Linked DNA regions of Myxococcus xanthus. The protein of the gene in region 2 interacts with the protein of the main gene of each other region in a pairwise test. Links are inferred from orthologs where the notes say so. Each region holds a gene or a part of one and is shown on either strand. Other genes may lie near its edges.

The links.
Region 1: the proteins of lpdA (region 2) and odhB interact in binary tests that used the Escherichia coli proteins (3 or more experiments, as listed by UniProt). The link is inferred for Myxococcus xanthus from one-to-one orthologs.

Annotation. Positions count from the first base shown.
Region 1 is NZ_CP017174.1:7,534,665-7,542,109, forward strand. The notes cover bases 1,498-4,497. They hold odhB (2-oxoglutarate dehydrogenase complex dihydrolipoyllysine-residue succinyltransferase), read left to right. Parts: upstream 1,498-2,400; coding sequence 2,401-3,594; downstream 3,595-4,497. Other genes in these bases: BHS09_RS30960 (2-oxoglutarate dehydrogenase E1 component), read left to right, coding at 1,498-2,411; BHS09_RS30970 (cold-shock protein), read left to right, coding at 3,752-3,958; BHS09_RS30975 (S9 family peptidase), read right to left, coding at 4,061-4,497. Also shown: more of BHS09_RS30960, read left to right, coding at 1-1,497; more of BHS09_RS30975, read right to left, coding at 4,498-6,265; BHS09_RS30980 (UPF0489 family protein), read left to right, coding at 6,387-7,163; BHS09_RS30985 (BamA/TamA family outer membrane protein), read right to left, coding at 7,177-7,445. UniProt on the Escherichia coli protein: E2 component of the 2-oxoglutarate dehydrogenase (OGDH) complex which catalyzes the second step in the conversion of 2-oxoglutarate to succinyl-CoA and CO(2).
Region 2 is NZ_CP017174.1:5,161,144-5,168,449, reverse strand. The notes cover bases 3,040-5,900. They hold lpdA (dihydrolipoyl dehydrogenase), read left to right. Parts: upstream 3,040-3,701; coding sequence 3,702-5,099; downstream 5,100-5,900. Other genes in these bases: lipA (lipoyl synthase), read left to right, coding at 5,359-5,900; BHS09_RS21215 (hypothetical protein), read right to left, coding at 3,040-3,621. Outside these bases: imidazole glycerol phosphate synthase subunit HisF, read left to right, coding at 1-365; hisN (histidinol-phosphatase), read left to right, coding at 362-1,141; bifunctional phosphoribosyl-AMP cyclohydrolase/phosphoribosyl-ATP diphosphatase HisIE, read left to right, coding at 1,141-1,749; BHS09_RS21220 (DofB protein), read left to right, coding at 2,017-2,466; more of BHS09_RS21215, read right to left, coding at 2,485-3,039; more of lipA, read left to right, coding at 5,901-6,288; BHS09_RS21200 (dihydrolipoamide acetyltransferase family protein), read left to right, coding at 6,349-7,306. UniProt on the Escherichia coli protein: Lipoamide dehydrogenase is a component of the glycine cleavage system as well as of the alpha-ketoacid dehydrogenase complexes.

The DNA.
Region 1 (7,445 bases), 2.4 Mb from region 2 along the record:
AGCGCGTGCGCCTGGCGGACCTGCTGGCGCGCCTGCGCCGCACGTACACGGACACCATCGGCGTCGAGTACATGCACATGCTCGACAGCCAGCGCCGCCGCTGGCTGATGCACCGGATGGAGTCGAACGAGAACCGCACCGACTTCTCCCCGGACGAGTGCCGGCACATCCTCACCAAGCTGTCCTACGCGGAGGGCTTCGAGCACTTCCTCCACACCAAGTACGTGGGCGCCAAGCGCTTCAGCCTGGACGGCGGCGAGGCGCTCATCCCCATGCTGGACGCGCTGGGCGAAGTGGCCACCGGCATGGGCCTGAAGGAGATCGTCATCGGCATGGCCCACCGCGGCCGCCTCAACGTGCTGACGAACATCCTGGGCAAGCAGCCGGATCAGATCTTCAGCGAGTTCGACGGTCCCCGGAACCCGCAGGCCTACCTGGGCCGCGGCGACGTGAAGTACCACATGGGTTTCTCGTCGGACCACACCACGCGCCAGGGCCGCAAGCTGCACCTGTCGCTGGCCTTCAACCCCAGCCACCTGGAAGCGGTGGATCCGGTGGTGGAGGGCCGCGTGCGCGCCAAGCAGGACCGCGGCGGCGACACCGAGCGCACCGGCGTGATGCCGCTGCTCATCCACGGCGACGCGGCCTTCATCGGCCAGGGCGTGGTGCCGGAGACGCTCAACCTGTCCGGCCTCAAGGGCTACACCACGGGCGGCACGGTCCACGTCGTCATCAACAACCAGGTCGGCTTCACCACCGACCCGCACGACTCGCGCTCGTCCCTCTACTCCACCGCCATCGCGCAGATGCTGGACATCCCCATCTTCCATGTGAACGGGGATGATCCGGAGGCCTGCGTCCACATCGCGCAGCTGGTGGCGGAGTACCGCCAGACGTTCAAGACGGACGTCGTCATCGACCTGGTCTGCTACCGCCGCTACGGCCACAACGAGGGTGACGAGCCCTCGTTCACGCAGCCGGCGATGTACGACATCATCCGCAAGCACCCGACGGTGCGCACGCTCTACGCGGCGAAGCTGGCGGCGCAGAACAAGATTCCGGCCGAGGAGTCGGAGGCCATCAAGCAGCGCTGCCAGCAGGAGTTCGACGCGGCGCTCACCCGCGCGCGCCAGGAGAGCCAGTTCAAGGAGCCCAGCGCGCTGGAGGGCCTGTGGAAGCCCTACCAGGGCGGCTCGCTGAAGAGCGCGCCGGACGTGTCCACCGCGGTGGACAAGCAGGTGCTGTGCGATGCGCTGCGCAAGCTGTCCACGCTGCCGGAGGGCTTCAACGTCCACCGCGACGTGGAGCGCACCGTCATCAAGAAGCGCCTGGGCATGCTGGACAGCGGCGAGCTGCAGTGGAGCGAGGGCGAGTCGCTGGCCTACGCCACGCTGCTCTCCGAGGGCTACAACATCCGCATCACCGGCCAGGACAGCGAGCGCGGCACGTTCAGCCACCGCCACGCGGTGTTGCACGACGTGAAGACGGGCGAGAAGTTCGTCCCGCTGCGCCAGTTCGTCAGCGGCAAGGGCAAGAACGGCTTCCACGTCTACAACAGCCCGCTGTCGGAGATGGGCGTGCTCGGCTTCGAGTACGGCTACAGCCTGGACGTGCCGGACGGTCTGACGGCCTGGGAAGCGCAGTTCGGCGACTTCGGCAACGGCGCGCAGATCATCATCGACCAGTTCATCGCCGCCGGTGAGAGCAAGTGGCGCCGCCTCAGCGGCCTCACCCTGCTGCTGCCGCACGGCTACGAAGGCCAGGGCCCGGAGCACTCCAGCGCGCGTCTGGAGCGCTTCCTGGACCTGTGCGCCGAGGACAACATCCAGGTCTGCTACCCCACCACGCCCGCGCAGATCTTCCACCTGCTGCGCCGCCAGGTGCTGCGCCCGGTGCGCAAGCCGCTGGTCATCATGTCGCCCAAGAGCCTGCTGCGCCGGCCGGAGGCCACCAGCAAGGTGGACGAGCTGGCCACGGGCACCTTCCAGGAAGTCATCATGGACCGGGTGGACCCGGCGGGCGTGACGCGGCTGCTGCTGTGCAGCGGCAAGGTGTACTACGACCTGGTGAAGGCGCGGGACGAGCGCAAGGACGAGAGCATCGCCATCGTCCGGCTGGAGCAGCTCTACCCGTTCTCCTCCGACGTGCTGGCGGGGCTCATCGCGAAGATGCCGAAGCTCGCCGAGCTCCTGTGGGTGCAGGAAGAGCCGCGCAACGCCGGCGCGTGGCACTTCATGTTCCCCCGCCTGCACGACCTGGCCTCCACGCAGTCGAAGCAGCAGGTGAAGATCGGTTACATCGGTCGCGCCGAAGCCGCCAGCCCCGCCACGGGCTTCCCCAAGACACACGAATACGAGCAGCAGCTCATCATCGAGGAAGCCATCCTCCGAGGGACCAAGAATGGCCGTTGAAATCAAAGTGCCGCCCCTGGGCGAATCCATCACCGAAGCCGTGGTCGGCAAGTGGAACAAGAAGCCGGGTGACGCCGTCACCGCCGACGAGCCGCTCGTCGTCCTGGAGACCGACAAGGTCACCATCGACGTGCCGGCCCCGTCCGCGGGCTCGCTGTCCAGCATCGCCTTCAAGGAGGGCGACAAGGTCCGCGTGGGCGAGGTGCTCGGCCTCCTCGATGCGGGTGCCGGTGCTCCCGCCGCCAAGCCCGCCGCCGCGGCTCCGGCCGCCGCGCCCGCTCCCGCCGCCGAGGCGCCCGCCGCGTCCGACGCGCGCTCCACGCCCACCGCGCGCAAGGTGGCCGAGGAGAACCGGGTGGACATCTCCCAGGTGAAGGGCAGCGGCGCTGGTGGCCGCGTGCACAAGGACGACGTGCTGGGTCAGCTCAACCGCCCGGCCGCCCCCGCCGCCCCGGCGCAGCCCACCGGCCCCCGCCCGAACGCCGCCCGCGAGGAGCGCGTGCGGATGACGCCGCTGCGCAAGCGCGTGGCCGAGCGCCTCATCCAGGCCCAGTCCACCGCCGCCATGCTCACCACCTTCAACGAGGTGGACATGGGCGAGGTGATGGCCCTGCGCAAGAAGTACAACGACAAGTTCCAGCAGAAGCACGGCGTGAAGCTCGGCTTCATGAGCTTCTTCATCCGTGCCTCCGTCGAGGCCCTCAAGGCCTTCCCGCAAATCAACGCGGAGATCGACGGTGAGGACGTCATCTTCAAGCACTACTACGACATCGGCGTGGCCGTCAGCGGCAGCCGCGGTCTGGTGGTGCCGGTGGTGCGCAACGCGGACAAGCAGGGCCTGGCGGAGCTGGAGAAGTCCGTGGGCGAGCTGGGCACCAAGGCGCGCAATGACAAGCTGGCCCTGTCCGACCTCCAGGGTGGCACCTTCACCATCACCAACGGCGGCATCTTCGGCTCCATGCTGTCCACGCCCATCCTCAACCCGCCGCAGACGGGCATCCTGGGCATGCACAACATCGTCGATCGCCCCGTGGCCCGCGACGGCCAGGTCGTGATTCGGCCCATCATGTTCATCGCGCTCACCTACGACCACCGGCTGGTCGACGGCCGCGAGGCCGTGCAGTTCCTGGTGCGCGTGAAGGAGTGCATCGAGGACCCGGAGCGGCTGCTCCTGGACGTCTGACTTCAGGCCCGGCATCCGGGCAAGACTTGCATTCCGGGCGGCCGGCTGGACTTCCAGCCGGCCGTTTCACTACAACTGGGAGTGTCTCCCGGTTGTCGGGGGGCGGGAAGAACGGGCGGCTCTCCTCGCGCCGCCCCGCAAGACTGAAGGACGTGCAATGGCAACCGGTACCGTGAAGTGGTTCAACGACGCGAAGGGCTTTGGCTTCATCACCCAGGACGGCGGCGGTGAAGACGTGTTCTGCCACCACACCGCCATCAACATGGACGGATTCCGCACCCTGGCCGAAGGCCAGAAGGTGGAGTTCGAAGTCACCCGTGGCCCCAAGGGCCTCCAGGCGCAGAACGTCCGCGCCGCTGGCTAACGCGTCCGTCAGCCACTCCCTCCGGACTGGCCGATGACAAGAGGCCCGGCCCCACACCTGGGGACCGGGCCTCTGGTTTTTCAAACCCTGGGGCCGCGCGGCCTACAGGTTGCGCTTGAAGTGGTCCATGACGCGCTCCCACTGGCGCTCGGTGACGAGCGGGTCGGGCACCATGTGCGTCAGGCCGCTCAACGGCAGCAGGTCGTGCGGCTTGCCGGCGCGGAAGAGCGCGTCACTCAGCTTCAGCGTGTGGAAGAAGTAGACGTTGTCGTCCGCGGTGCCGTGGATGAGCAGCAGCTTGCCCATGGGCTTGTCCTGCTTCGCGTACGTCAAGAGCGAGCTCTTCTCGTAGGCCTCCGGGCTCTGCTGCGGCACCCCCAGGTAGCGCTCGGTGTAGTGGGTGTCGTAGTCCAGCCAGTCCACCACCGGGGCGCCGGCCACGCCGGCCTTGAAGACGTCCGGACGCTTGAGCACGGCCAGGGCGGCCATGTAGCCGCCGAAGCTCCAGCCGGAGATGCCCACGCGGGACAAATCAATCTCCGGGACTTCCTTCGCCAGCGCCTGGATGGCGGCGGCCTGGTCATCAATCGTGACGCCGGCGAAGTCGCCCTTCACCTCGCGCTCCCACTTCGCGCCGCGCAGCGGGGTGCCCCGGCCGTCAATCTTCACCACGAGGAAGCCCTGGTCCGCCACCCACTGCGACATCAGGTGCGCGGCCATGCTCTTGTGGACCACGGTGGTGGTGGGGCCGCCGTACACCTCGACGATGACGGGCAGCTTCTGGCCGGGCTTGAAGTTGCGCGGGCGCACCAGGGACGTCCAGAAGCGCTCGGGGCCCACCTGCCGCTGCTCCACGTTGGGCGTGTAGGGCGGCTCCTGCGCCACCGAGGGCAGCTCGCCCACGCGGGTGCCGTCGCCGCGCACCACCTGCACCTTGGGCATGGACTTCAGGCCCTGGCCGTTCATCACCACCAGCCCGCCACTCTTGGACACCGAGCCCGACTCGATGTCGAGCCCCGTCGTCACCTTCTCCGGCGCGCCACCGGCCTTCACGCGCCACAGGTGGCTCTGCGTAGGGTTGGGGCCACCATTGAAGTAGAGCGTGTCATCCTTCTGGATGTAGCGCGCCAGCGAGCGGAAGCCCGCGTCCGGCTTCACCACGGTGCGCGCCAGCGAGCCATCCGCCTTGCGCAGCTCCACCTCCGGGCCGCCGTTGCGCTCGGTGTACCAGAGGAAGCCGCTGCCATCCTCCAGCCACAGCGGGAAGGCCTGCTCCAGGTTGAGCCAGGCGTCGTCCTTCTCCGTGAGCAACTCCCGCGACTTGCCCGTGCGCGGGTCCACCGCGAGCAGCTTCTGCTCGGTCTGCTCGCGGTTCTGCACCAGCACGGTGAGCGGGCCGCCCTTGGGCCACGTCACGGTGGCCAGGTACGGGTACTTCGCCGCGTCCCACTGCGCCCACACGGTGCGTCCGCCGGTGACGGGGGTAATGCCCAGGCGCACCTTGGCGTTGGCCTTGCCAGGACGCGGGTATGCGAACTCCTCGCCGCCGCGCTCGGGGTGCATGACGTCGACGATGGTGAGCTTCTCCACGTCCGACGTGTCCGACTCCGTGTAGGCGACGGACTTCGCGTCCGGGCTCCACCAGTACCCGGTGAAGCGGCCCATCTCCTCCTGGGCGACGAACTCGGCCACTCCGTGCGACTTCGTCTCGGTGCCGCCCTTGGTGACGCGCTGCTCGCGGTTGGCGGCGACGTCGATGCGGTACACGTCGTTGTCCCGCACGTAGGCCACCTGCTTGCCGTCCGGCGAGAAGCGCGGGTCCAGCGTCCCCGGCCCCGTCTTCAGCTCCGTCACCTTGCCGTTGGCGCGGTCCACCACGTAGAGGCGGCCGGACAGGGGCACCAACAGCCGGTTGCCATCCTCGGACACCTGGAAGCTGGTGAAGCCCCGGGCGCTGACGCGCATGCGCTCACGGCGGGCCTTCTCCTCGGGGGTGAGCGTCTCCTCGGCGCCCTTGAGGATGGCCTCGGGCGTGAGCAGCTCACGCGTCTGCCCGCTCTCCACGTCGAACGCGTAGAGCGTCTGCACGTTGGACGTGGGCTGGGTGCGCAGGAAGAGGATGCTCTTCTCGTCGGGCGAAATGCGCACGCCGCCGGGCCGGCCGCTCATGAAGCGGCGCGTCTCCGAGAACTGGCGCAGGAAGGGGTCTTGCGACCGCTGCGTCTTGGACATGGTCAGGGGCTTCTGCTCCTGGGCGAAGGACGAAGCGCTCGCAAACAGGAGCGCGGCGGTGAGGACGTGGCGCATGCGTCGTCGAATCCCCGCGCGGAAGGGCGGGGCTCCTTTCGTGGAAAGGTGCGGAGCAGCCTACACTCGGCGGCCTCGCGGCCGGAGCAAACGCCTGGCGTGCTGGAGGATTCCCGACGCAATGGAAACGGAAGACGACGCTCCGCGGCACCTGCGCCTGGCCGGCATCATCCGCCTGGGCCTGGGCGGAGGACGCGGCCCCCAAGACGCCTACGTGTTCGACCCGCACCGGCTCGCCCTCCCCGCCTGGGCCTGCGCCCTGGGTGACACGGAGGGCCCCGCCCTGCTGGTGACGCTGGACCGGCACCTGGACACCGTGGTGCCCCGGGCTCCCGCGGCCGTGCCGGACCGCACGGCCGGGCTGCGCGCGCTGGATGAACATGCCCGCTGGTCCCTGGACGTCCGCAACTACGACCACATCCTCGCGGCCATGGAGGCCGGGCTGGTGGGAGACGCCCTGCTGATTGCACGCACCCGCCCCCGCGGCGCCTTCGCGGGCGACACCTACGTGGACACGCGGGGCCGCGCGCACCGGCTGGTGGCCATCCCCACCGTGGACCGCGCCGCCGAGGCCTACAGCCGCCCTGCCCCCGGCGACGCCGTGCGCGACGTGCTGGACGCCGCCGGACGGGTGCTGCTGGACGTGGACCTGGACTGCTTCACCTCCCTGAGCGACGCGGACCCGACGACGGTGCTCCCCTGGCCACAGCAGGTGATTCGCGAGTTCCTGCTTCCAGAGGACTCGGAGCCCTTCTGGGACACGGTGCTGCGCAAGACGGTGGCGCTGACGCTGGCGCGCGAGCCCCACCACTGCGGCGGGCTGCTCGCGTCCGGGGACCTGTTCCAGGACGCGGCCCAGGTGCTGTTCCGGGAGCTCTTGCGCACCGAGCCCCCGTGAGCCACGCCGCGCGCTACAGCGGCGTCTCCATGAAGTTGGGCCGCACGTCCGTCATCTGCCCGCCCGCGAAGGAGAAGCGGCTGCCCACCGGCGGCCGGGCGTCGTTGAGCACGTAGCCGAAGTCCACGCGGAAGGGCAGGACGTTGAACTGCGGGAAGAGCAGCCGCAGGCCCATGCCCACCGTGTGCACCATGGCGGGCCGGTCATTGAAGGCGCTGCCCGAGTCCCAGAAGAGCACGCCGCCCAAGTGCACCGTCTTCACGACGATGGGCCGGCTGCGGT
Region 2 (7,306 bases):
GAGACGGCGACCGCTGGCGCGTCTACACCCATGGCGGCAGGAAGCCCACGGACCTGGACGCGGTGGCCTGGGCGCGTGAGTGCGTGGCGCGAGGGGCAGGGGAAGTGCTCCTCACCAGCATCGACCGGGATGGCGCGCGGACGGGCTATGACCTGGCGTTGACGCGGGCCGTGTCGGCGGCGGTCGATGTGCCCGTCATCGCCTCGGGCGGCGCGGGCAGCGCGGCGCACGTCCGGGATGCGTTCCAGGAGGGAGGCGCTGATGCGGCATTGGTCGCGGGCATCCTTCACGACGGCCTCACTACGGTGGGCGCCATCAAGGCGCTGCTCCGCGAGGGCGGCCTTCACATTCGGAGCGTGGCATGACGGACTCTGGAAATCTGATGCAGGCCGCCGCCGAGGTGGCGCGGATGGCGGGTGACGCGGCGTTGGGGTTCTTCCGCGGTGGCATCGCGGTGGACACGAAGTCGGACGGCTCTCCGGTGACGGTGGCGGACCGCACGGCGGAGTCCCGTGCGCGCGAGTGGCTGGAAGCGCGCTTCCCCCAGGACGGCATCCTGGGCGAGGAGTTCGGCGAGACGCGTCCGGGCGCGAAGCGCCGGTGGATCCTGGACCCCATCGACGGGACGAAGACGTTCATCCGCGGTGTCCCCCTGTGGGGCACGTTGGTGGCGTTGGCGGAAGGTGAGCGCATCCTCGTGGGGGCCGCGTACTTCCCCGCGGTGAGTGAGTTGCTGGTGGCGGCGCCGGGGCAGGGCTGCTTCTGGAACGACCAGCGCGCGGCCGTGTCCACGCAGGCGGAGCTGTCCCAGGCAGTGGTGCTGTCCACGGATGAGCGCTTCCCGGTGTACCCGGAGCGCGGGGCCGCCTGGCGAGCGCTCGCGCGGGATGCGGCCGTGGACCGCACCTGGGGGGATTGCTACGGCTACCTGTTGGTCGCCACCGGGCGCGCGGAGGTCATGGTGGATGAGCTGCTGTCCCCCTGGGATGGAGCGGCCTTGCAGCCCATCATCGAGGAAGCCGGCGGTGTGTTCACCGACTGGACGGGGCGGCGGACCGCGTTCGGCGGAAATGGAATCGCCACCAACGCGGCCATGGCGCGCGTGGTGCGGGAGCGGCTCGGCGCCGTGGAGACACGCTGATGTTCGACCTGGACGCGCTCGACTTCGCGAAGGGCAACGGTCTGGTGACGGTCGTCACGCAGGACGCGAGCACCGGTGACGTGTTGATGGTGGCGCATGCCGACCGGGAAGCCCTGGAGCGCACGCTGGCCACGGGGGAGCTGCACTACCGGTCGCGCACGCGCGGCCTGTGGCACAAGGGCGCCACCAGTGGAAACGTCCAGCGCGTGGTGGCGCTCCGCGCCGACTGTGACGGTGACGCGGTGCTCGCGCGCGTGGAGAAGGCGGGCCCGGCGTGTCACACGGGGACGGAGACCTGCTTCGGCCCTGGCCGTTGGGATGCGCTGAGCGCGCTGGATGACACGCTCGCTCGCCGCGCCGCACCGGTGGAGCGGCCCGATGATGCGCCTCCAAGCTACACGCGCCGCCTGCTGGAGGACCGCAACCTGCGCTTGAAGAAGCTGGGCGAGGAGGCCGCGGAGTTGGTGACGGCGTGCGCGGACGCGGATCCGTCACGTGCCGCGGAGGAAGCGGCGGACGTGCTCTACCACGTGCTCGTCGCTGTCCGGCCCCTGGGCCTCTCGCTCGATGACGTGAAGGCGGTCCTCGCCAGGCGCGCTCCGCGCTGAGCCGCCGCGCACGTCCGCTGTACGACAGTATCCGGTGAATCCTGGAGATGACGCGGGCGTATACGTGTTTTCCCTGAGTGTCCGTGTCGGTCCAATTGGATTTGTCCGTTTCCGCTGCAGGACAGGAGCGCGGTGCCGGGCGAAATGAATGCAGGTTCAGGTGTCGTGCACTTCAACGAATGGAGTGTTCCTGCTACAGATCCGACCGCACGGCAGCGTGGCAAGCCGGGCGGGTGCCGGTCAGGCGCTCGCCTCACCGGAGGCATCGTGAACGGCCCTACCTACAAAGCGGAGATCATCGACCGAGTCATCTTCTCCCGCTGGGAGAATCCTCCGACCAAGGAGGACGTGACGCTGGTGCTGGCGCAGATGCAGGAAGCGGCGACGCGGCTCAACACGAACCTCATCTACGTGGGGTCGGTGAGCTCGAAGTCGAAGGTGCCCGACGCGAACGAGCGCACCGTACTCAACCAGTTCCTCATGGATGCCCGCCGCACCTGCGTGGAGCAGGCGTGGCTCATCTATGAAGGCACGGACCTGCAGCACAACCTTCAGCGCGTCATCATCTCCGGCGTGCTCATCCTCACGCGCACCTTCGACAACTTCCTGTCGGTCGCGAAGTCGGGTGACTCCATCGTCAAGGACGTGAGCGCGGTGCTGAAGAAGGACGCCGCGCCACTCTTCACGATGGCCAAGGAGCGCGGCCTCGTCGCCTGACGTCGGTCGGCGGCGCCTTCAGCGGGCGCCGCGGACCTCCAGCTCCTTCAGCTCGGTGTCCGCGCGCTCGGGGAAGACGCTCACGGCGTCCACGTCGCGCAGCGGCACCTGGAGCGGGCACTGCTCCCACTGACCCGTGCCGGTGAAGCGGCACACGGTGGGGTTGACGAAGGCGAAGTCCTTCTCCGGGTCCTTCAGTCCCACGCCTTCCGGTGTCCGGACGATGGCCCGCACCGTTCCCGGGCCCGTGGCGCGGATCCTCATCGATACGAGCTGCTTCAGCGTGGGTGCGTAGCTGGCGCGCAGCGCTCCGTCCGCCGCCCAGCGCTCACTCTTGAGCGCCTTGCCGACCGGAACCCCGGTGTTCTCGTCCCGGTCGAACGCCTGGAAGCCGGGCTCGGTGCCTTCAATCCGGTCCGGCTTCATGGCGCTCGTCTCGGGAGGAATGGGCACCGCGGCCAGGGCGACCAGCGCGGGCGTGGGCGCCACGAGGTTCACAGCGGCGGCGCGCAGCAGCGCGTCATCCAGGAAGCCTGCCTGCGAGCAGCGGGGCGCCAGCTCCCCGGTGAGCGCGAGCACCGGGGGCCGCACGGTGAGGTCTGACTGGGCCGCGGGTGCGAGCCCCAACTGGACGAGCGAGGCACATGCCCCTCCCAGGCCCGGCCCCGCATGCTCCAGGTTCCATTTCGCGCTCGCGATGTCGGCATTCGACCCCACCGCGGCACTCAGCAGGGCCTGCCCCACGGCCCGGGCGCACGAATTGGCGGCGGGCGGGCAGCGTTCACACAGGCTGGTCAGCAGGCCACGCAGCGGTGTGGCTTCTCCCTCGGATAAGGGCGAGCGGGCGTCCAGGGCCACGCCCAGCGCGCAGGCGCGGACGGGCGGCTGACGGCATGCGTCGAGCTGCTGGCGCGCTTCGTCCAGGACCCGGGTGTCCTGGGGCGTGCGGAGGGCGCTTTCGAGGGCCCGTTCCAGCGTGAGGCACTCGGGGGCGGAGGAGGGGACGGGGGCGCCGGCCGGGGCGTCACCCGCCTGGGCCATGCGCTCGGGCCGGGCACCGGGCGCTTCCTCCTGGTGCGTCACACACCACAGGCGCCCGAAGGCGATGAGTGCTGCCAACATCAAGAGGAGGGTTCGGAGCGGGAAACGGCGCACGAGCAAACTCCTTGATTCCAACCGGGACCGGGGGTTATCAGCCCCACCGGGTTCCATCCGCAATAATTACGGAGGCGTGCGTGGCTGAGACGTTCGACGTGGTGATCATCGGTTCGGGCCCCGGCGGCTACGTGGGCGCCATTCGCGCGGGTCAGCTGGGCCTGAAGACGGCCATCATCGAGAAGGACAAGCGGTTGGGCGGCACCTGCCTCCACCGCGGCTGCATCCCGACCAAGTCCCTGCTGTGGACCGCGGAGCTGTTCCACCACGTCCGCGAAGCGGCTGACTTCGGCGTTGATGTGAGCAGCCCGGCCATCAACTGGCCCAACGCGATGAAGCACAAGGACAAGATTGTCACCAAGGGTGCCAACGGCATCGACTTCTTGATGAAGAAGAACAAGGTGACGGTGGTGAAGGGCCACGGCCGCATCGCCGGCAAGGGCAAGGTGGAGGTCACCGCCGCGGACGGCTCCAAGCAGGTCCTGGAGGCGAAGAACATCATCATCGCCACGGGCTCGGTGCCCAAGTCCCTGCCCAACGTCCCCGTGGACCACAAGCGGGTGCTGAACAGCGACTCCATCCTGCAGATCGACCGCGTCCCCAAGAGCATCATCGTCCTGGGCGCTGGCGCGGTGGGCTGTGAGTTCGCCTCCGTGTTCAACCACGTGGGCAGCAAGACCTCCATCGTGGAGTACCTGCCCGCGCTGCTCCCCATCGAGGACGCGGACATCTCCAAGGAGCTGGAGAAGATCTTCAAGCGCCGCGGCATCGACGTGCACACCGGCTCCGCGGTGGAGAAGGTGGAGCACACGGCGGACGGCGTGCGCGTCACCATGAAGGTGGGCAACGAGACCAAGACGCTGGAGGCGGAAATCCTCCTGTCGGCGGTGGGCCGCTCGCCGGTCACCGAGGACGTGGGTCTGGACAAGACGAACATCCAGGCCGAGCGCGGCTACATCAAGGTCGACTCGATGCTGCGCACCTCCGAGCCGAACGTCTACGCCGTGGGCGACATCATCCCCACGCCGATGCTGGCGCACATGGCCAGCGCGGAGTGCGTGGTGGCGGTGGAGCACATTGCCGGGAAGAACCCGCAGCCCATCAACTACGACCTGACGCCGTCGGCCACCTACTGCTACCCCGAGGTCGCCTCGGTGGGCCTGACGGAGAAGAAGGCCAAGGAGCGCGGCTACGACGTGAAGGTGGGCATCGCTCCGATGGGCGCCGTGACCAAGGCCGCCATCTCCAACGAGGCCACCGGCATGATCAAGATCGTGTCGGACCGGAAGTACGACGAGGTCCTCGGCGTGCACCTCATCGGGCCGCACGCGACGGAGCTGCTGGCCGAGGCGTGTGTCGCGCTGAAGCTGGAGATCACCACCGAGGAGCTGGCCAACACCATCCACGCGCACCCGACGCTCTCGGAAATCGTGCACGAGGGTGCCGAGGCCACGCTGGGCCACCCGCGCCACTTCTAGGCGGCGGCGCCTCGCTTGAAGTCCCAGGGGCCGTCCCGGTGTGCCGCGGACGGCCCCTCGTATTTCCGGCCCCCGCGGCCGCGCGAGGTGACGGTCCCCTGCCTGGCCGCCCTCACGGGTGCTCCTGTGGCCTGTCCCCAGGCGACGGGGGCATTAGTAGAGAGGCGACAACTGGCGGACGACTGGTGGATGCTGACGCCTCGCGTCAGTGGCTTCCGCTTGAACGTCCTCCGTCCAACCCATAGAAGGCCCGCGATCCATGGCGACTCCCGACCGGTTCCCTCTCCCCCAGGTGACTGAGACCACCCGCAAGCCGGAGTGGCTGAAGGTGCGGCTCCCGCACGGAGAAGGCTACGAGCGGGTCAAAGCCATCGTGAAGCGCACCAAGCTGGCCACGGTGTGCGAAGAGGCCCGCTGCCCGAACATCGCCGAGTGCTGGGGCGGTGGCACCGCCACGGTGATGCTGATGGGCGAGGTGTGCACGCGCGCGTGCCGCTTCTGCCACGTGAAGGTCGGCGCGCCGCCGCCGTTGGATCCGATGGAGCCCATCCATCTGGCCCAGGCGGTGAAGGAGATGGACCTGGAGTACATCGTCGTCACGTCCGTGAACCGGGATGACCGGCCGGATGGCGGCGCCAGCCACTTCGCCTCCGCCATCCGCGAACTGCGTCGGGAGAGCCCGCGCACCATCGTCGAAGTGCTCATCCCGGACTTCAAGGGCGTGGAGAAGGACCTGACCACCGTGGCCGAGGCCAAGCCCCACGTGGTGGCGCACAACGTGGAGACAGTGGAGCGCCTCACGCCGACGGTGCGTGACCGGCGCGCGAAGTACCACCAGTCCCTGCGCGTGCTGGAGTACCTCAAGAACCGCCCCGAGGGCCTGTACACCAAGACGTCCGTCATGGTGGGCCTGGGGGAGACGGACGCGGAGCTGGAGCAGACGTTCAAGGACCTGCGCGACGTGGGCGTGGACGTGCTGACGCTGGGCCAGTACCTGCAGCCGTCTCAGTACCACCTGCGTGTGGAGCGCTTCGTGTCGCCCGCGCAGTTCGAGGCGTACAAGACGCTGGCCGAGTCCTACGGCTTCCTCTACGTGGCCTCCGGTCCGCTGGTGCGGTCCAGCTACCGGGCCGCTGAGTTCTTCATGAAGGGCCTGATGGAGCGCGAGCGGCTCGAGCGGCTCGGCTGACCTGTGACGCTCCGATTCATGGCTTGACCCAACACCCCTGCTTCCCGGAAAGACGACTCCATGGCGATCTTCGAATTCAAGCTCCCCGACCTTGGTGAAGGCGTGATGGAAGGCGAGCTGGTGAAGTGGCACGTGAAGGCGGGGGATTCCGTCAAGGAAGACCAGGTGCTCGCCGAGGTGATGACGGACAAGGCCACCGTCACCGTGCCCGCTCCCAAGGCGGGCCGTGTCGTGAAGACGCACGGCAATGAAGGCGACATGGCGAAGGTGCACCAGCTCCTCGTCACCCTGGAGGTGGAGGGCGATGCGCCGGCGCAGGCCGGTGGTCATGGCGAGGCCAGCGCGCCGGCGGCGGCTCCCGTGGCCGCGGCGGGTGGCCATGGCGGTGGGGCGCCTGCCTCGGCGTCCAAGGTGCTGGCCACGCCGGTGACGCGGCGGATGGCGCGCGAGCACGGGCTGGACCTGGCGGCGATTGCCGGCACGGGGCCGCAGGGCCGCGTGACGAAGGCGGACGTGGTGGCGGCGCTGGAGGGTGGCGAGAAGAACGTCGTCGCGGCTCCGGCCGAGCAGAAGGCGCGTCCCGCGGCTCCTGCCGTCAGCTCGGGCGCGGCGGACGAGCGCGTTCCGCTTCGGGGCCTGCGCAAGAAGATCGCGGAGAAGATGGTGCGGTCGAAGTTCACGGCGCCGCACTTCGCGTTCGTCGAGGAAGTGGACGCCACGGAGCTGGTGGCCCTGCGCGCGCGGCTGAACGCGCAGCTGGCGGCGGCCGGTGAGAACACCAAGCTCAACTACCTGCCGTTCATCATCAAGGCGACGGTGGCGGCGCTGAAGAAGTTCCCGCACCTGAATGCGAACTTCGATGAGGCGTCGCAGGAGCTGGTGGTCCGCGGCGAGTACAACATCGGCATGGCGGCGGCGACGCCGGACGGTCTCACCGTTGCGGTGGTGAAGAACGCGGACCGGCTGACGCTGGCCGAGCTGGCGCGTGAGACGGCCCGCCTGGGCGCCGCCGCGCGCG